DNA from 2 places in the Agrobacterium sp. 22094 genome. Region 1 is predicted to be linked to the other one. Evidence: riboswitches for the same ligand, from Rfam matches in the RefSeq annotation. Region 1 holds a riboswitch; the other holds the start of a gene.
What was found. A riboswitch is a leader RNA that binds a small molecule or an ion and turns the genes downstream of it on or off. The one in region 1 is predicted to bind FMN.

Region 1 (10,506 bases):
GCGCCCAGCTTCTGTTCCTCGAGGCCGAAAACCCGAAGAAGGAAATCGCGCTCTACATCAATTCCCCGGGTGGTGTCGTAACAGCCGGCATGGCGATCTATGACACGATGCAGTTCATCCGTCCCGCCGTCTCCACTCTTTGCGTTGGCCAGGCGGCTTCGATGGGCTCGCTGCTTCTGGCAGCCGGCGAAAAGGGAATGCGCTTTGCAACGCCCAACGCCCGCATCATGGTTCACCAGCCGTCCGGCGGCTTCCAGGGCCAGGCATCCGACATCGAGCGTCATGCCCGAGACATCATCAAGATGAAGCGTCGCCTGAACGAAGTCTATGTGAAACACACCGGCCGTACGTTGGAAGACGTTGAAAAGACGCTCGATCGCGACCATTTTATGGATGCCGGAGAAGCGAAGGACTGGGGCGTGATCGACAAGATCCTCACTTCCCGCCAGGAAATCGAAGGCATTTCCGTGAATTAAAGCGACTGCTTGACGATGCCGGTTTATTGGCCTGATCGTAATTCTGGGCTTTAAACCGGCGAATAAAGCGATAATAGTACATATTAAGGCTATGTTGAATTTTTATGACGTAGTCTGAACCAAGCTCTCCCGAACGACGTAAAGCTTTGAGGGAGGGCATCGGAAGACATACCGGAGCACGCGTGTTCCGGGGTTTTAAGGGGAATTCGTTGCCGCCGTGCGTCAGTTCATATATCTGATACGGCTAGTACCCCGGGAACGAAGCGGATGCGAAGGCCCGAAATGGCGGTCGCATTTGCAGGCGGTAAGTTGACCGCGATCCGCTTTGCGGACCTGCGGCGTGCTGGAAGGAAAGAGATATGAGCAAAGTCAGCGGCAGCAACGGCGGCGACTCGAAAAATACACTCTATTGTTCATTCTGCGGCAAGAGCCAGCACGAAGTCCGGAAGCTGATTGCCGGGCCGACAGTGTTCATCTGCGATGAATGCGTCGAATTGTGCATGGACATCATCCGCGAGGAGAACAAGAGTTCGATGGTGAAGTCGCGTGAGGGTGTTCCCACCCCGCAGGACATCATCAAGATCCTCGACGAATACGTCATCGGCCAGAAACAGGCGAAGAAGATCCTGTCTGTTGCCGTTCATAACCATTACAAGCGCCTCGCGCATGCCTCCAAGAACGGCGATGTGGAACTGGCGAAATCGAACATCATGCTGGTTGGCCCGACCGGTTGCGGCAAGACCTATCTTGCCCAGACGCTGGCGCGCATCATCGATGTTCCCTTCACCATGGCGGATGCAACGACGCTGACCGAAGCCGGTTATGTCGGTGAAGACGTCGAAAACATCATTCTGAAGCTGCTCCAGGCTGCCGACTACAATGTCGAGCGCGCCCAGCGCGGTATCGTCTATATCGACGAAGTGGACAAGATTTCCCGCAAGTCGGACAATCCGTCCATCACGCGCGACGTATCGGGCGAAGGCGTTCAGCAGGCACTTCTGAAGATCATGGAAGGCACGGTCGCATCCGTTCCTCCGCAGGGTGGTCGCAAGCATCCGCAGCAGGAATTCCTGCAGGTGGATACGACCAACATTCTCTTCATCTGCGGCGGCGCATTTGCTGGCCTCGACAAGATCATCTCTGCCCGCGGCGAGAAGACATCCATCGGCTTCGGCGCGACGGTCAAGGCAGAAGACGATCGCCGCGTTGGCGAAGTGCTGCGTGAACTGGAACCTGAAGACCTGGTCAAGTTCGGTCTCATCCCCGAATTCATTGGTCGTCTGCCGGTTCTGGCAACGCTCGAGGATCTCGACGAGGATGCGCTGATCCAGATCCTGTCCGAACCGAAGAACGCTCTCGTCAAGCAGTACCAGCGCCTGTTCGAGATGGAAGATGTTGAACTGACATTCCACGAGGACGCGCTTCGTGAAATCGCCCGTCGGGCCATCACCCGTAAGACCGGTGCTCGCGGTCTGCGCTCGATCATGGAAAAGATCCTGCTCGACACCATGTTCGACCTGCCGACGCTGGAAGGCGTCCGCGAAGTGGTGATTTCGGACGAGGTCGTCAGCGGTCTCGCTCGCCCGCTCTACATCTACGCCGATCGTCAGGACGAGAAAGCGAATGTGTCGGCCTGATTACCAGGGCTGATCGCAATCAAATGGAAAAGGCTCGCCATTGGCGGGCCTTTTTTCCGTTTTAAGCCTCGAAATAGCGAATAACCGTGCCCGTGTCCGATTTTGAGTTGGAGCGGATTATGCTTTGCTGATAGAGTCTTACCAGTGATTTGTGTGATGGCGTGACGTTTTGGTGAAGGTCGCTCATCGAATCCACCTTCGCGGGGCCCGGCAGGGGTGGAGAGTAAAAAGCGTATTCACGCCCATCGTTTTTTCAAAGGTATGCGGCCCCACGATAGACAGCGGGTTGCTGGTTTCCGTGACTTGAAAATGACAGTGCGAAACTCCACTTTCAGTCACGAATAAGAATATGCCGGAAACTTCCCAAGACGTCCGGCAAGCGTCCCGAATAGGGACCATGGAAAGGAAATGATATGACGAACATCACGTCTGCTGCATCTGGCGGTACCTATCCCGTACTTCCTCTGCGCGACATTGTCGTTTTCCCACATATGATCGTTCCATTGTTTGTCGGACGCGAAAAGTCCATTCGCGCACTGGAAGAGGTCATGGGCTCCGACAGACAGATCATGCTTGTCACGCAGATCAACGCGAGCGATGACGATCCGGATCCGTCTGCGATTCACAAAGTGGGCACGGTTGCCAACGTTCTTCAGTTGCTGAAGCTGCCCGACGGTACCGTCAAGGTTCTTGTCGAGGGCAAGGGCCGCGCGCAGATCGAAGAATACACCGGCCGCGAAGACTTCTACGAAGCAACCGCAACGATCCTGCACGAGCCGGAAGAAGATGCCGTTGAGATCGAGGCTTTGTCTCGTTCCGTCGTGTCCGAGTTCGAAAGCTACGTAAAGCTCAACAAGAAGATTTCGCCGGAAGTGGTTGGCGCAGCTGGACAAATCGACGACTATTCCAAGCTCGCCGATACGGTTGCCTCGCACCTCTCCATCAAGATCACCGAAAAGCAGGAAATGCTCGAAACGGTGAGCGTCAAGCAGCGCCTGGAAAAGGCTCTCGGCTTCATGGAAGGCGAAATTTCCGTTCTGCAGGTTGAGAAGCGCATCCGCTCGCGCGTCAAGCGCCAGATGGAGAAGACCCAGCGCGAATATTACCTGAACGAGCAGATGAAGGCGATCCAGAAGGAACTCGGCGACGGCGAAGACGGCCGTGACGAGATGGCCGAACTGGAAGAACGCGTCGCCAAGACCAAGCTCTCCAAGGAAGCCAAGGAAAAGGCCGAAGCGGAGATGAAGAAGCTTCGCCAGATGAGCCCGATGTCGGCGGAAGCCACCGTCGTGCGCAACTATCTGGACTGGCTGCTCGGTCTGCCATGGGGCAAGAAGTCCAAGGTCAAGGTTGATCTGAACGCTGCCGAGCAGGTTCTGGATCTGGACCACTTTGGTCTCGACAAGGTCAAGGAACGTATCGTCGAATATCTGGCCGTACAGGCCCGTGCCACGAAGATCCGCGGACCGATCCTATGCCTCGTCGGCCCTCCAGGCGTCGGTAAGACCTCGCTTGCGAAGTCCATCGCCAAGGCAACTGGTCGCGAATATGTTCGCATGGCGCTTGGTGGCGTCCGTGACGAAGCGGAAATTCGCGGTCACCGCCGGACCTATATCGGCTCCATGCCGGGCAAGATCGTCCAGTCGATGAAGAAGGCTAAGAGGGCGAACCCGCTCTTCCTGCTCGATGAAATCGACAAGATGGGCATGGATTTCCGTGGCGACCCATCGTCGGCTCTGCTCGAGGTGCTGGATCCGGAACAGAACTCCACCTTCATGGATCACTACCTGGAAGTGGAATACGATCTGTCCGACGTCATGTTCGTGACGACCGCCAACACGCTTAACATTCCTGGTCCGCTGATGGACCGTATGGAAGTGATCCGTATTGCCGGTTACACCGAAGACGAAAAGCGCGAGATCGCCAAGCGGCACCTGCTGCCTAAGGCAATCAAGGAGCATGCCCTGCGTCCGGAGGAGTTCTCCGTGACGGATGGCGCCTTGATGGCCATCATTCAGCAATACACCCGCGAAGCCGGTGTTCGTAACTTCGAACGTGAGCTGATGAAGCTTGCCCGCAAGGCCGTCACCGAGATCATCAAGGGCAAGACCAAGTCGGTCGAAGTCACGGCTGAAAACATCAACGACTATCTGGGTGTGCCGCGCTTCCGTCACGGCGAGGCCGAGCGTGAGGATCAGGTCGGTGTCGTCACGGGTCTGGCCTGGACAGAAGTGGGGGGCGAGTTGCTCACCATCGAAGGAGTGATGATGCCGGGCAAGGGTCGTATGACCGTGACCGGTAACCTGAAGGAAGTGATGAAGGAGTCTATCTCGGCGGCGGCATCCTATGTCCGTTCGCGCGCGGTCGATTTCGGCATCGAGCCTCCACGCTTCGACAAGAGCGACATCCACGTGCACGTGCCGGAAGGCGCAACGCCGAAGGACGGTCCGTCTGCAGGTGTCGCCATGGCAACGGCCATCGTCTCCATCATGACAGGTATTCCTGTCTCGAAGGACGTGGCGATGACGGGCGAGATTACGCTTCGCGGTCGTGTCCTGCCGATCGGTGGATTGAAGGAAAAGCTGCTTGCAGCACTTCGCGGCGGCATCAAGAAGGTGCTGATCCCAGAAGAAAACGCCAAGGATCTGGCGGACATTCCGGACAATGTGAAGAACGGCATGGAGATCATTCCAGTGTCCCGCATGGGTGAGGTTCTTGAGCATGCTCTGACCCGTAAACCGGAGCCGATCGAGTGGGACGGCAGCATCGAAACGCCGGTGATTGCGACTGTTGAAGGTGTTGATGACGGCGGCCAGACGATCGCCCATTAAGATTTTGAGCGATCTATGGTGCTAAATTAGCACAGAACTTCTGGAAGGCCGGCGGAAATGCCGGCCTTTTTTGTGAAAAAACCACGAGACCTCTTGTTTTTCAGGCGATTCCATCGCTTTTGGGTGGCGGTGCGCGAATAGAACTCTATTCTGCGCGGACCTGATTTTGAGTCGTTTCATACCACTGAAAGGGATGGAAACATGAACAAGAACGAGCTCGTTTCCGCAGTTGCCGAGAAGGCTGGCCTGTCCAAGGCTGATGCCGCTTCTGCCGTTGACGCCGTATTTGAAACTGTACAGAACGAACTGAAGGCTGGTGGCGACATCCGTCTCGCTGGCTTCGGTAGCTTCAGCGTCAGCCACCGCAAGGCAACCAAGGGCCGCAACCCGGCGACCCGCGAAGAGGTCGATATTCCTGCTCGCAACGTCCCGAAGTTCTCTGCAGGCAAGGGCCTGAAGGACGCGGTCAACAGCTGATCCGTCCCGACCTCATCTCGCATGAGGTCAATGACAATTCGATATCCTGCAAGCCCGGCCTCCGCGCCGGGCTTTCTTTTTGACCATCTTGCGTTGTGGCTTGGCGTACCATATTTCTATTTCGCCGGTCCTTCCGGCATTCGTTCTCAGGGCGGGGTGTAATTCCCCACCGGCGGTGAGAGGGAAACCTCAAGCCCGCGAGCGCCTGTTCTTCGAAAGAGGGCAGGGTCAGCAGATCCGGTGCAACTCCGGAGCCGACGGTATAGTCCGGATGAAAGAGAATGAGGTCAGGCTGCGCTCTCATCTGCGAAAGCAGGGGGAGGCAGTGCGCGTTTCATCGTGTCCTTGCCGATGCGGTTTCCGTCGTCCTCATCTGTCCTGATTTGTGTTGGTCCTTTGGAAAAGGAAACATGACATGAATCAGAGCACTGTTTCGCTCTTCCGCTCCCGGGCCGTTCTCGGCGCCGGTTTTATGGTTCTGGCGGGTATCGCTTTCGCCGCACTCAACGTCGTCACCCAGGAACTTGCCATGACGCTCGGCTTTCCGCCGGCGTCCACAGCTTTCTGGCAATATGGTTTCGCGCTCATCCTCTCGCTGCCCTTGCTGGTTCGGCTAGGCCTGCGCGCAATGAAGACCGATTATCCCTTCCGGCACATCTTCCGTGTCCTGCTTGCTGCTTTCGGTGTTCAGGCCTGGGTGACGGGACTGGTGACAGTGCCGATCTGGCAGGCGATCGCGCTTGTCATGACCTCGCCCTTCTTCATCATCATCGGCGCTCGGCTCTTCCTGGGTGAAACCGTCGGCCGCGACAGATGGCTTGCAACACTCACGGGTTTCATTGGCGCGATGATCATCCTGCAGCCATGGTCGGACAGCTTTACCAAGGCCGCGCTGCTGCCTGTGCTTTCGGCATTGCTGTGGGGTGGATCGTCATTGATCATGAAGAACCTCACGCATCACGAGCCGCCCGAGACGGTGACCGTCTGGCTCCTCGTCCTGCTGACGCCCATCAATGCGGGCCTTGCCGCAGCCTCTGGCTTTGCTGTTCCGGAGGGTCTTGCGCTCTGGCTGCTGCTTGCGGCAGGGCTGCTGACGGCGCTTGGGCAATATCTCCTGACGCTCGCTTACAACGCGGCTGATGCGGCCTACGTGCAGCCCTTTGATGATCTGAAGCTACCGTTGAACGTTCTTGCAGGCTGGCTGGTGTTTGGCTACGCACCGAGCGGCTATCTCTGGCTGGGTGCTACTCTTATCCTCTTCGCGTCACTCTTCCTCATGCTGCGTGAAGCCAGCAAGGAAGCGGTGCCCATCTCGTGACGGAAAATGCAACCACACCGGGCGCGCTACGCCCGGTGCCATGGCCAAACGCCTAAGGCATCGACCCGAACATCGAAATCGATGTTCGGAAAAGCACGATGCATAAAGTCAAAGACTGAGACGCGTCCTCTGTGCGCCCCATAGGACGCATGTCGCGCCAACCGCTCGTCAGGCGTCGAAGGTGCTCTTCTCCGATGGGATTCGCCGAGGGGAGAGCACGCATAGGACATGAGCGGCAGCAAGCCGTCCACAAGGCACATGCGAATGACCTTCGATCAGTGCGAAAACGTCTGTAGGAAAGGGCGTCGTTTTTTAAAGTGAGGTGAGTTTCATAAGCTCATCGCTGCTTGTCCTGATTCTCCGAATCGTACTGAACCCATCGGAAAAAGAAATAAATCGGCAAGGCAATAAGCGCCAGGGTGGCGAGCGTGTGTACTGACATGGTTCATCCCATTACTCGCGTCTTCATCATGAGGACGACGAGATACTTATGGTGCGAAACCTCTTTATAATTCTTGAATCGCTCAATGAGCGGACTGTCCGATTCTGGGACAGGGCGTGGAGCAACAAACGCGGAGTCAAACTGAGCTGGCTCAAGCATCGCCGGTTGCTCGGATCATCAGCGAGCGACACACACCAGCACCAGCAGAGCTCGACAAAGGTAGTGCGAGATCAGGGCTGTCGAAGAGACAGCCATTTAAGTTTAAGTCGTGACATCTGGGAAGAAAATGGTGGGCGATGAGAGACTCGAACTCCCGACATCCTCGGTGTAAACGAGGCGCTCTACCAACTGAGCTAATCGCCCTTCGCGTCTTGCAGATCGTGTCTGCCGCGTCGGTGGCCGTGATCTATTCGGATCGGATGGAAACCGCAAGAGCCTTTGTGAAGTTTTTTTGTTTTTTCCGTTTTTTTGTCGCGGTGCGAAAGGCGAGTGATTTGGCGGCCACGCAAATTTCCTACGCTATATCAGCTGTTTACCGTCCAGGGACCAACCAGGTGTTTCTGATAAACCCAACCGCCCGACGCCAGTGACCTACGAAGCCTGCGATAGCGGAGCCACCACTCTATCCTCGGATGGACCTATCTTTCTTTTCCGCGCGATGACGAGTCAGGCCCAAGACAATCGGGACGCGCTAAGGTCCGAAACGGCACAATGTTTGGAGGAGAAAAGGGGAGGAGCCCTCGTCATGGATTCGCGTCAAAGGAGGCGACTCGAGAATGGTCTCCAAGAGTAATAGTGCGGTCTGTGGATAAGATGTTTGAGTTGCACAATTGCGGTTGCTTCGTCGATGGCCCGGAAAGCTGGGCTTTTGGAAGCTGGTCCCATGGCAAAATGCACAAGCTTATCCTTTTGTCGTGAAAGCTGCTTGACACCCCCACACGAACGCCTTAGTTAGCCGCTCAACGAACAGCCGAGGCGGTTCGTGCAGCGAGGTGGAAGCCTCCTGTCAGGAGATGCGGGTGTAGCTCAGTCGGTTAGAGTGCCGGCCTGTCACGCCGGAGGTCGCGGGTTCGAGCCCCGTCACTCGCGCCACTTTTTTTCTACCTCCATTGCTATATCTGCGATCAGCAGGGCGCGGTTTGCACCGCAAGATTTAGTCAATTTCGCCTTACTCAACCGGTCGAATTGTTCCGCCGGAAAGTCCAGTTTTCGCTCTTCCTCGGTGTCATAAAACGTTACCGCACGGCACAAAAATATGTGACGATTTAAAAGAGCGGTTTAAACGATTTTTGTCGATGTTTCTTAAGTATTTAGCTATATGTCGAATGGCCAGAGCATCGGCTGTTTGACATTACCGTGTCTAATCCGTGGCGGGATTGGCGCGAAAAGGTGCTTAAACCCTTGCAGAGATGGCGCGGCTGCGCTAACCACTGCGGCGTTGCAACACAATTCGGCCCTGCGGAACGTCAGTTCCAAATGGGTGCCCGACGCTCGGTCGGGCAAGGAAGAGACAATGACTGAACTCCTCAGTTCCTATATTCCGATCGCAATCTTCATCGGTATCGCACTCGTCATCGGCCTGGCGCTGTTGATCGCGCCTTTCGCGGTTGCTTACAAGAATCCCGATCCTGAGAAGCTTTCCGCATTCGAATGCGGCTTCAACGCGTTTGACGACGCTCGCATGAAGTTCGACATTCGATTCTATCTCGTTTCGATCCTTTTCATCATCTTCGACCTGGAAGTCGCCTTCCTGTTCCCGTGGGCAGTCTCCTTCGGTGAAATCGGCTGGTTCGGTTTCTGGTCCATGATGGTGTTTCTGGCCGTTCTGACCATCGGCTTCATCTATGAATGGAAGAAGGGAGCGCTGGAATGGGCGTAGTTCAAAACGACTCGACGCTTGTCGCGCAAAAGCCCAAGGGCATTATCGATCCATCGACCGGCAAGCCGGTCGGTAGCGATGACGCTTACTTCAGCGAAATTAATGACGAATTGGCCGACAAGGGCTTTCTCGTCACTTCGACCGACGAGCTCATCACATGGGCGCGCACCGGCTCGCTGATGTGGATGCAGTTCGGTCTGGCCTGCTGCGCCGTCGAAGGTCTGATGCAGGCCTCCGGTCCGCGTTACGACATGGAACGCTTCGGCGTTGCCCCGCGCGCCTCACCGCGCCAGTCGGACGTCATGATCGTTGCCGGCACGCTCACCAACAAGATGGCGCCCGCACTGCGCAAGGTCTATGACCAGATGCCGGAGCCGCGCTACGTTATCTCCATGGGCTCCTGCGCCAATGGCGGCGGCTACTATCACTATTCCTACGCCGTCGTTCGCGGTTGCGACCGTGTCGTGCCAGTCGATATTTACGTGCCGGGCTGTCCCCCCACGGCGGAAGCACTGCTTTACGGCGTGCTTCTGCTGCAGAAGAAAATCCGCCGCACAGGCACGATCGAGCGTTAAGGGCAGAGGACTGAAGAATGAGCGAAGCTCTTAACGATTTCGCGGCCTATGTGCAGGAAGCGCGCGGCTCTCTTATCGAGTCGCATGCCATCGCTTACGGCGAGTTGACGCTGAACACGACGCCGGAAAACATCATCGCGCTTCTGACTTTCCTGCGTGACGATGTGCAGTGCGGGTTCGTCAACATCATCGATATCTGTGGCGTTGACTGGCCGCAGCGCGAAAAGCGCTTCGATGTCGTCTATCATCTGCTGTCTCCGCGCCAGAACCTGCGCGTTCGCATCAAGCTTCAAGTGGCCGAAGACGAAGGCGTACCGTCTGCGACGTCCGTTTTCTACGGCGCTGAGTGGTTCGAGCGCGAAGCCTGGGACATGTATGGTATTCCGTTTGAAGGCCATTCCGATCTTCGTCGTATCCTGACGGATTATGGCTTCGAAGGTCATCCGCTTCGCAAGGATTTTCCGCTCACCGGTTTCGTCGAAGTGCGCTACGATGACGTCCAAAAGCGCGTTCTTTACGAGCCCGTGGAGTTGAAGCAGGAATTCCGCAGCTTCGATTTCCTCTCGCCTTGGGAAGGAACGGATTACGTTCTTCCGGGTGATGAAAAGGCCAAGCAATGAGCGAAGCAGTTTCCACAGAGCAGGGACAATGTCTTTGCGGCGCCGTTCGCATGCAAGCAACGATCGGCGCCCGGGATATGGGTGCATGCCATTGCTCCATGTGCCGTCGCTGGTCCGGCGGTGTTTTCCTCGCTGTTGAATGCAAGTCCGTCTCTGTAGAGAATGCCGAGGCGCTCGGCGTCTATTCGTCGTCCGAATGGGGCGAGCGTTGCTTCTGCAAGACATGCGGCAGCACGGTGATGTGGCGCTCC
Region 2 (10,506 bases), on a different contig from region 1:
ACATAATCGCTTCCCAGTTAGAGCCTTCCTGCATCTCGCCGTCGCCGGTCATCACATAGGTGTGGTAATCGGCGCCAGAAAGCTTGGCGGCTTTGGCCATGCCGACCGCAACCGGCAGGCCGTGGCCAAGTGGCCCGGTATTTGTCTCGACACCCGGCACCTTATTACAGTTGGGATGGCCATTCAGACGCGAATTAGGCTGCAGGAAAGTTGAGATTTCGTCTTCGGGAATAAAGCCGCGCTTGGCGAGCGTGACGTAAAGTGCGCAGGCCGTATGCCCCTTTGATAGGACGAAGCGGTCTCGCGCCGGGTTCTTCGGATCATCCGGCGAAATGCGCAGGACGCGGAAATACAGCGCCGTCATGACATCGATGGCAGACATTTCTCCACCCACATGACCTGCACCGGCTTCGAAAACGGCTTGCACATCGCGCAGGCGGATCTGGCGCGCTACGCGCTCAAGTTCTTTCGGCTCCATAAAATCCTCATCAAGATGCACGTGTGAATATTTATACATGTAGCTATATAATTGCATAAGCGGCCGAAGTGTCAAGTTCCAAAAGAGAAAACGCATGGATTTCATTTAATCCGCCGCCCGCATCTGCGCTATTGACAAGGGTCCAGAAACTGAATTATGAATTTTGCACCGGATGTGAATATTTATTCTCATCGGACTAAAAGTTCTAACGTAAGACCAGTGGGAGGAGCCATGACCGTGTTGGAGCGCAAGGACGCAAACGTCCAAATGAAAAATCCGCTCGCCTGGTTAAGTGGAGCCACGGGACCTCTCGTCGGTCTGCTGCTTCTGTGTGTGTTCCTCTCTTTTGCCAGCGATAATTTCCTGTCGCTGCGCAATGGCTTGAACATCCTCGATCAAATCACCGTTCTCGGCATCATGGCCGTCGGCATGACGTTCGTTATTCTGCTCGGTGGCATCGATCTCTCGGTGGGATCTGTTCTTGCCCTGTCGATGATGATCATGGGATGGACTGCAAATGTTGCCGAGATGCCAATGGGCGCAGCCATCGTCCTAGCATTGCTGGCATCTGGCGTTTGCGGGCTTGCTGTCGGCATACTTGTCACCGTGTTTCGTGTGCCTGCATTCATCGCTACTCTTGCCATGATGTCGGTTGCGCGTGGTGTTGCCAACATGATCACCGACGGCCAGCAGATCGTTGGTTTTCCTGACTGGTTCATGATGCTCGCGATTGATCGGCACTTCGGCGTGCTAACCGCAACCGTGCTTCTGATGCTGGTTGTCGTCGCCGTTTCATGGGCATTTTTGCGCTACCGTGCTGAAGGCCGTACCGTCTATGCCGTCGGCGGCAATGCTGAAGTGGCACGTCTGGCCGGCATCAATGTTCAACTGGTGACTATCGGCGTCTATATCGTGTGCGCTGTTCTCGCAGGTCTTGCCGGTATCGTTCTCGCAGCGCGCCTCGACTCCGTCCAGCCGTCCAGCGGCTTTGGATACGAGCTTGATACGATTGCAGCGGTTGTCATTGGCGGCACATCCCTCTCGGGCGGCGCTGGAGGTATCGGCGGTACGCTTATTGGCGTCCTCATTATCGGCGTGCTGCGCAACGGCCTCAACCTTCTCAACGTCTCGCCTTTTCTTCAGCAGGTCATCATCGGCGTCGTCATCGTTCTGGCGGTCGGGGCAGAAACCCTGCGCCGTAGAAGAGCCTGATCTTCAAGCTTCGGCGGAGATCGACTCCGCCCTCAACAGACCATCTCCCTTCCTGGAGGGGGAGGAAACCGGCCCGAGGGGAGGAGGCAAAGTCTCCCGAAAGCCATCACCAAAACCGGAGGAAAACAACATGAAACTGTCTCGTATTCTACTGGCATCGGCAGCACTTGCCCTCTCACTCGGCTCCGCCAACGCCGCCGAAGTCAAGAAGATCGGCCTTGCAGTGGCCAATCTTCAGGCAAACTTCTTCAACCAGATCAAGCAGTCGGTGGAAGCAGAAGCCAAAACGCGCGGCATCACGGTCGTGACCGTCGACGCAAAGGGTGATGGCCCGACGCAGGTCAACCAAATCCAGGATCTTCTGACCCAAAATATCGACGCGCTGATCTACATTCCTGCCGGTGCTGCTGCCGCGACCGTTCCGGTGAAGCTTGCAAAGGCCGCCGGCGTGCCTGTCATCAACGTTGACCGTAACGCAGACGGTGCGCCTGGCGATACGTTCCTGGCGACTGATTCCGTCGCATCTGCAAAGTCGGTCTGCGACTACATCATCAAGCAGGCTGGCGGTAAGGGGAAGATGGTCATCATTCACGGCCAGAAGGGCACGACGCCAGAAGTGGATCGTACCAAAGGCTGCATGGAATCCGTCAAGGCGAACCCGGATGTGAAGATCGTTGCTGAACAATGGTCGAACATGTGGAGCCAGGACGAAGGCTTCCAGATCATGCAGAACATGCTTCAGGCAAATCCGGATGTCTCCATCGTCTTCGCTCAGGCGGACGGTCTGGCACTTGGCGCAGCGCAGGCCATCAAGGTTGCCAATCCATCGCAGAAGATCGTTGTTGGCGGTTTTGACGGTGACACCGCGGCCCTCGAAGCGCTGAAGAACGGTGTTTTCAATGCGACAGCCACCCAGCAGACCCAGAAGATGGGCCGCACTGCTGTCGAGATGGCCGTGAAGATTGTCGGCGGCGAGAAGGTCGCACCGGTCCAGCTGATGGACGCGACGCTGACCACCAAGGAAAATGTCGACGGCTTTATCGCCAACCATCCTTGATTACACTGCGGGTGCCGTTTATCGGCGGCACCCCACCTCTTCGAACCGGACATGGCACCTTGCGACCATCCGGTTATCTCGATTGCAAGTTTTGGGAGGTCGTAAGCATGCGTGAGCCGGTTCTTTCGCTGCGTGGCATCAGCAAACGTTACGGTCCGCTTGAGGTCTTAAAGAACGTTGATCTCGACGTTTATGCTGGCGAGGTCGTCGCGCTTCTGGGCGAAAACGGCGCGGGCAAATCGACCCTGTCTGGCATCATTGCGGGATCGCGCGAACCATCGCAAGGCACCATGACCTGGCTTGGCCAACCCTACGCCCCCGCCTCGCCGCGCGAGGCGATCGACAAGGGCGTCGTGCTGATACACCAGGAACTGAAGCTTCTGCCTGAGCTATCCATTGCGGAGAATGTTTTCATCGGGCGCTGGCCGATGAAAAATGGCAAGGTCGATCGTGCCGAGATGGTGAGGCGCGCGCAGGAGCAACTGGCCCGCCTCAATCTACACATTCCCGCCTCCCGCAAGGTCGCAGGCCTTTCCACTGCAAACCAGCAGCTCATTGAGATCGCCAAGGCGCTGGCGCTTGATGCGAAGCTACTCATCCTTGACGAGCCGACAGCAGCCCTTGGCGGGGCGGAAACGCAGGCGCTGTTCGAACAGGTCCGAAAGCTGAGGGCTGAGGGCGTTGGTATCATCTACATTTCGCACCGAATGGAGGAGATCCGACAAATCACCGACCGGATCGTCGTCTTGCGTGATGGAGAACGGGTCAACGAATTCGCTGATAGTTCTACGCCCGTACGCACCGTCGTGGAGAGCATGGTCGGCCGTTCGCTGGAGCGCATGTTCCCTACCCTACCGAAGGCCAGCCAAAAGGTCGTGCTCGAGGTCAAAGGACTGACAGGCGTCAACAGCGCATTTCGCAATGTCAGCTTCGATGTGCGTGCCGGCGAAATTCTTGGTATTGCAGGCCTCATCGGCGCTGGCCGGACCGAATTGGTGCGGGCAATTGCCGGTGCAGATGCGACTTCTCAGGGACAAATCATCCTCAATGGCAAACAGCTCAACCTGAAATCACCCTCCGATGCCATCGATCATGGCATCGTCATGGTGCCGGAAGATCGCAAGCTTCAAGGGCTCGTGGTCGAGCATGAAATCGGCGAAAACATTATCTACGCCAATCTCGACTTGCTTGGAACACGTTGGGTCACACCCGGGCTCAAGCGTCGCTTCGCCAATGCTGCCATTTCGAAGTTTGGCGTCAAAGGCAAAGGTGAACAGCCGGCATCCGATCTCTCTGGTGGCAATCAGCAAAAGGTCGTCATCGCCAAGTGGCTGGCGCGCAACCCGCGTGTGGTCGTGCTGGATGAGCCAACCCGTGGCATCGATGTCGGCGCACGCGCCGGCATTTACGACATCATCGTCGATCTGGCGAAACAGGGCGTGGCGGTTATCGTAGTCAGCTCCGATCTTGAGGAAGTGCTGGGTGTTTCCAGTCGCATCCTCGTGCTTGCCCAGGGAAATCAAGCTGGCATTCTCAACCGTGATGAAGCCAACGATGTGTCCGTTATGGAACTGGCGACAATCTGAAAAAGGAAATCTGCATGTCCACCATTACGCTTAACGCGCCGAAGCTTTTCGATCTCTCCGGTCAAGTCGCCCTCGTCACGGGTGCGGGTTCTGGTATCGGCCAGCGCATTGCGATGGGCCTGGCACAAGCCGGTGCCGATGTCGCGTTGCTCGACCGCCGCACAGACGACGGCCTGGCACAAACGGCTGACTTTATTGCAAAGGCCGGCCGCAACTCTGTTCAGATTGCAGCAGATGTCACTAGCAAGCAGGCGCTGACCGACGCGATGGCCAAAACCGAGGCTGATCTCGGAGCACTGTCGCTTGCCGTCAACGCTGCAGGCATCGCCAATGCCAATCCTGCAGAGGAAATGGACGAGAGCCAGTTTCAGACGATGATGGATATCAACCTGAAGGGCGTTTTCCTTTCCTGTCAGGCTGAGGCTCAGGCAATGTTGAAGCACGGACGCGGATCAATCGTCAATATTGCGTCCATGTCCGGTGTGATCGTCAATCGCGGGCTGATGCAGTGCCACTACAACGCCTCCAAAGCAGGCGTCATCCACATGTCGAAATCTATGGCTATGGAGTGGGTCGGTCGTGGCCTGCGCGTCAACACGATCTCTCCCGGCTATACGGCGACGCCGATGAATACGCGTCCGGAAATGGTTCACCAGACGAAACTCTTTGAAGAGCAGACGCCGATGCAGCGCATGGCCAATGTCGATGAAATGGTTGGTCCGGCCATCTTCCTGCTGTCTGATGCAGCAAGCTTCGTGACCGGCGTCGATCTTCTGGTCGATGGCGGGTTCTGCTGCTGGTAACGGGCAGTCTTCGATCCAGATTACAAAATGAAAATGCGCCCGGACTGGGCGCATTTTGCACTGTTGATCTCAGGCATCAAGCCACCTGCTTGCGCTCTTCGGCTTCCCGGGCATTCACGTATTCGACCAAGTCCTTAATCGTCACGAGCAAAAGACCGTGCCGTTCGGCAAACACCTCGAGATCAGGCAGCCGGGCCATGGTGCCATCGTCATTGGCAACTTCGCAGATTGTCCCAGAGGGCGCTTTTCCTGCGAGACGGCAGAGATCGACGGCGGCTTCCGTGTGGCCGGTGCGGCCGAGAACGCCTTGTGGATTGGCCCGCAACGGAAAGATATGCCCAGGCCGGGCAAAATCTTCCGGCTTCGTCCCTTTCGTGACCAGTGACTGCACGGTGTTGGCACGGTCCTGTGCGGAAATGCCGGTGGTCGTGCCAGGAATGTAGTCCACCGAAACGGTAAAAGCTGTTTTGTGGTATTCCGTGTTGCGCGGAACCATCAAGGGAAGCTCCAACTCGTCCAATCGCTCGCCCTCCATGGCGACACAGATCAGACCACGGGCGTGGTTCATCATGAACGCGATCTGGCTGGGGGTGATGGTCTCCGAGGCGGCGATGATATCGCCTTCATTTTCACGATCCTCATCATCCACGACGATGACCATGTCACCGCGAGAGATAGCTGCGATCGCGTCTTCAATTTTAGAAATAGTCATGTCTTGCCTTTCAAGGGTTATGCCGTTTCCGGCACTTTCGCGTTTGATTAAACGCCAAATTTCCCTTGGGCGAACAACGTAATTGGGACCCACGGGTGTGGGTCCTCACTACCTTGTTCTCTTCCATCCGGACTATACCGTCGGCTCCGGCATCGCACCGGATCTGCTGACCTTCCGAAAACCGGAAGCGCTCGCGGGCTCCGGGATAAATCCCGATACCGCCGGTGGGGAATTGCGCCCCGCCCTGAGAACAAAACAATCATACGGCAAGCAGGAGTGGTATTTCAAGTTAGAAATAATGCATTGATTGGAGGCACATGCCCGATTGTCGAGTTGCCGCACCCCAACGAGCAGTTAGACTTCATGATCTTTGACTCCCGTCCATTAAGTTCAAACCTTCGTCCTCTTGCAGTAGGCCATGAAATCCGGGCTGAACGCTTCCGTTACACCCACGCCGTCGAAGCCCTCACAGATTAAAATCCGCCGCAACGGTGCCCGCCAATAGTCCCCAGGACTGCATGAGAGATCTCAGTGCATCTCTGTCGGCAGCATCGAGAACCGGAAGACCTGGCTCACGGACCGGCCCGACATGAAAGCCCTGCAGGGCAACAGCTTCCTTCACCACGGTTACATTGGCACCATTGCGGTACTTGGTTCTCAGCCGTTCGAACAACTCAATCCGTTCGACAACGGAACGGGCCGCGGCAAAATCGCCAGCTGCGAGCGCCGCTTGCACCTGTAGCGAAAACTCTGGGGCAACATTGACCAGCCCGGATGTGAAGCCCCTCGCTCCAACCGCAGCAAAAGCAGGCGCCCAGCTTTCGGCCAGTCCGCATACATAAAGCGCGCCGTTTGAGTCGGACGCGGCAATTGAGCGGGACAGTAACATCACGTCTGTCGTCGCGAACTTTATACCGACGATATTGGGATGAGCGGCAAGGCGCGTCATATCTTCGACGCTAAAGCCTTCAGCCCGGACATAGGCGACGAGCGGCAGTTCGCTTGCTTCAGCAAGTCCGCGGAAATAGTCGATCTGGGATTGGGGCGCGGCGAAAGGATCCACGGGCTGATGCGACATCACCGCCGAGGCGCCCATGGATTTTGCTTGCCGTGCCATAGCAACAGCCTCGCGCTGAGACCTCCCGATGGCAGCCGTTACCGGCGCGACGCCTTCCACACCTGCGATGGCGGCCTCATAAACCTTGAGAATTTCATCGATCGTCAAGGCGTAGAACTCGCCGGTGTTGCCCGCAGCCACGATATTGTGGATACCGGCGCGCGCAACGCGGCTGTAAATCGTGGCAGTTACCTGTGCATCGATCTCACCATCTGTGCCGTAGGCAGTGATCGGCACGCCTGATACGCCGTGCAATCGGTCGCGCATGTCGAAGCAGTTCATGTCAGAAATCTCCAAATGAAAAGGATGTGCGGCTAAAGCGCAAACCGGTGAACGGGAGCGCCGGCGACAGGCGCATCGAAGGCGATGAGAGTGCCTTGTGCCCTCGACGTCCCCTCGCCGGTTGTCAGGCTGGTAACATAAAGCGTCTTGAGATCCGGCCCGCCGAAACAGGGCATGGTGGGACCGGCGAAAGGCATCTGGTAAATTTCGACGATCTGGCCTTCAGGGGAAATCCTATTCAAGCGACCGCCCTGCACGCCGGCGCTCCAATAGTAGCCTTCGCAATCGGTCGCAGCACCATCCGGTCTACCTTCGCCAGGGACAAAATCGTGGAGACGCTCTGCAGCTCCAACTGCACCAGTGTCGGCATCGAAATCGAAGGCTTGGAGCATGGGGCCGCTACTATCAGAGTGGTACATGCGTCGGCCGTCGGGACTCCAGGCCAGACCGTTGGACGTCAACAATCCCCCATCAATCAGGCAGGTGAAGCTGCGGTCGGGTGAAACGCGATAGAGTCTCGCATTCCCGGTTTGAGGAACGGCCTCGTCTCGCGTTCCCACCCAGAAATGACCGTCCGGCCCGACTTTACCGTCATTGAGGCGACTGTCCGGCCTTCCCCCGTCAGGATCGCAGAAGAATTCAAGCTGACCTGTTGCCGGATCAAGGAGATGAACGCCAGTCTGTAGTCCGGCGAGCACCATGCCGTTTTCGCACAGACCGAGGCAACCAATCGCCGCCGGCATGTCAAAACGATCGAGACTTCCGTTCGCCCTCAGCCGATAGGCAGCCGGTGCGAGAATATCGACGAACCAGAGAGCACCGGTTCGCTCGTCCCAAACGGGCGATTCTCCGACTGAAAGCGGCGTATCGATGAGCGAGCGAATTTTCGGTTCGAAAATCCTTTGTGACGTCATGCCTTCCTCTTCCCCCCGAGCCGCCTCACGAGACAAAGCTCCGCTCCAGCGTGTGGCCCCAGACCACACCCATTCAAATTGTTCGATGCGGGATTGTCGTCGTCCCGAAGATGTTTTGTTAACTTCCCACCCCTTGGAACATGCGGGCACGTGCCATCAGGATATGGTTCTTCATCGCGTCGTGAGCGGCCTGTTCGTTTCGTGCGAAAATCGCCTCGACAATTGCTGTGTGTTCTCCCTGCACCTCACGCACGTGATGCGGAGGCCGCTTTAGACTCAGGCTTCTCGTAACCGACTGACCGATGGAAAAGTGAGGCCTGAACAGGGTTCGGACTGTCGCATGAAACTGGTTTCCACTCGCAATCGCGATGGCCTCATGGAGCGCAAAATCTTCGTCAGCACCCAGGTCTCCTCGCTCCAGGCATTTTTCCAGCGCCAGGATCGCGTCAGAAATGCGAGTGCGGTCGACAGCTTGCCAGTTCCGGGCGGCCAATTCAGCCGCCGACGCTTCGAGGCCCGCCCGGAACTCAAAGAAACGTTGGACATCAGCTAGAGACCCAACCGGCACTTGCTGCAAAATCGAGCGGTCTGGCCTTTGTCGCACATAGGAACCCGATCCTTTGCGCGACACTATAAGGTCATCATTGCGAAGGCGCTCCAGTGCTTCTCGCACTACCGGGCGCGACGCTCCCAAAAGGGCGGCAAGATTCTGTTCGGACGGCAACCTCTCGTTGACCGGGAAACGGCCGTCCGCAATCATCGATACGATTTTCTCGTAAATGATATCGCTGAAGCGGGTATCGCCTCTCGTCGGCGTCGTCGCAACTGGACCGTCCATCAGCGCCTCTTATCCTTTCTCAACTGCTCGAACTCTCCCTACACTTCCGGATAGAGACCGAAAACACTACGGCACGCGAGTCCTTTCTCAACGAAGACCTCAAGCACCGCCTGCTCGACTGCATCCTCCCACCACCTTTTGGGTAGTAGCGATTGTACAACCAGTTCCTCTGACCTTCGGCTTTCCACGCTCAAACAGGATGAGCGCGAGGAATTAAGGTGAGAAAATTGCCTCCCCACGCCTCTTTCTTGAAGTAGGTGTCCTCCGCTTTGACAGCCTGAAGCTTCCCGAAACTTTAGGAACACATAAAAAATCTGTAATAATCTGTCAATACTTGTAATCATCTGAAATCTGATTATGGTGCCCTTATCCGATGAGGAGATCGGAGAACGGTCGGGGAGGCCGTGGCCGGCAAACCGCCTAGCGTGGCGCCGGGTATCATCTTTGGGAGGGATTTCGGAATGCGCGAGAAGCAAGGACTTTCGCTGGGCGTGACGCGCCGTACGTTTTTGGCAGGTGTGGGCGGGGCCGTGGCCCTCTCAGTTGCCGGCGGCGTTGCCAAGGCGGCAAGTAGTGGAGAAGCGCCACAGCTTGCAGCCTTGGTAAAGGATGGAAAGCTGCCTGCGCTGAAAGATCGACTACCCGAAAACCCTCTAGTCGTCACTCCGCATGAGAAAATCGGTACCTACGGTGGCACCTTGCGACGCGGTATCCGCGGCTCCTCCGACCATAATGGCATCCTGCGCATGGTGGGCAACCAGGGTTTGGTACGCTGGAACCTCGAATTCACCGAGGTACTGCCAAACCTGGCAGAAAAATGGGAGATCAACGCCGACGCGTCGGAATTCACCTTCTATCTGCGTAAGGGGACCAAGTGGTCCGACGGTTACCCCTTCACCGCCGATGACGTGGTCTTTGCAATCGAAGACGTGGTGAAGAACAAGGAGCTTTACGGATCTACTCCGGCCCAGGTCTCAATTGGTGGAAAGGCTGTGGATGTTGCCAAAGTCGACGACTACACCGTCAAATTCAAATTTGCGGCGCCGAATGCGCTCTACCTCGAAAACCTGGCAACGCCTTTGGGTCAGCATCCAACCTTATTTGCAAAGCACTACTGCAGCAAGTTCCTCCCAAAATACAACACCAGCATCGAAGCCGAAGCGAAGGCGGCAGGTGCAGCAAGTTGGACCGAGTTCTTCCGCAGCAAATGCGGTGATATCGAAATTCCGTCCCGATGGTCGAATGTGGACAAGCCTACTCTCGATCCATGGGTCGTGAAGGAGCCCTACTCCGGCGGCGCAACGCGTGTCGTGATGACGCGTAACCCCTACTTCTGGCAAGTAGACACCGAAGGAAACCAGTTGCCCTACGTGGATGAGATCAATTTCGGCATTTCCCAGGACGTCGAATCCCTGATGTTGAACGTCATCTCCGGCAAGATCGACATTCAGGAACGCCATATCAGCACGCTGGCCAATAAGCCCACTCTGTCCGAAAACGCGAAAAA

Region 2: it holds a riboswitch for FMN, as region 1 does, so the genes downstream of both, ribB (3,4-dihydroxy-2-butanone-4-phosphate synthase) here and ACTJK5_RS06635 (DMT family transporter) in region 1, are expected to answer to the same signal.

What each region holds. Positions count from the first base shown of each region.
Region 1 is NZ_JBQEPX010000001.1:1,381,711-1,392,216, reverse strand. It holds gene clpP (ATP-dependent Clp endopeptidase proteolytic subunit ClpP) at 1-476, shown strand, start outside; gene clpX (ATP-dependent Clp protease ATP-binding subunit ClpX) at 836-2,113, shown strand; gene lon (endopeptidase La) at 2,527-4,944, shown strand; gene hupB (DNA-binding protein HupB) at 5,146-5,421, shown strand; FMN riboswitch at 5,560-5,708, shown strand; gene ACTJK5_RS06635 (DMT family transporter) at 5,837-6,739, shown strand; tRNA gene ACTJK5_RS06630 (tRNA-Val) at 7,469-7,544, opposite strand; tRNA gene ACTJK5_RS06625 (tRNA-Asp) at 8,197-8,273, shown strand; gene ACTJK5_RS06620 (NADH-quinone oxidoreductase subunit A) at 8,695-9,060, shown strand; gene ACTJK5_RS06615 (NuoB/complex I 20 kDa subunit family protein) at 9,051-9,635, shown strand; gene ACTJK5_RS06610 (NADH-quinone oxidoreductase subunit C) at 9,653-10,255, shown strand; gene ACTJK5_RS06605 (GFA family protein) at 10,252-10,506, shown strand, end outside.
Region 2 is NZ_JBQEPX010000004.1:376,993-387,498, reverse strand. It holds gene ACTJK5_RS18710 (transketolase) at 1-478, opposite strand, end outside; gene ACTJK5_RS18705 (ABC transporter permease) at 710-1,690, shown strand; gene ACTJK5_RS18700 (sugar ABC transporter substrate-binding protein) at 1,821-2,747, shown strand; gene ACTJK5_RS18695 (sugar ABC transporter ATP-binding protein) at 2,855-4,333, shown strand; gene ACTJK5_RS18690 (SDR family oxidoreductase) at 4,348-5,136, shown strand; gene ribB (3,4-dihydroxy-2-butanone-4-phosphate synthase) at 5,213-5,848, opposite strand; FMN riboswitch at 5,960-6,104, opposite strand; gene ACTJK5_RS18680 (dihydrodipicolinate synthase family protein) at 6,315-7,247, opposite strand; gene ACTJK5_RS18675 (SMP-30/gluconolactonase/LRE family protein) at 7,280-8,161, opposite strand; gene ACTJK5_RS18670 (FadR/GntR family transcriptional regulator) at 8,280-8,999, opposite strand; gene ACTJK5_RS18665 (ABC transporter substrate-binding protein) at 9,461-10,506, shown strand, end outside.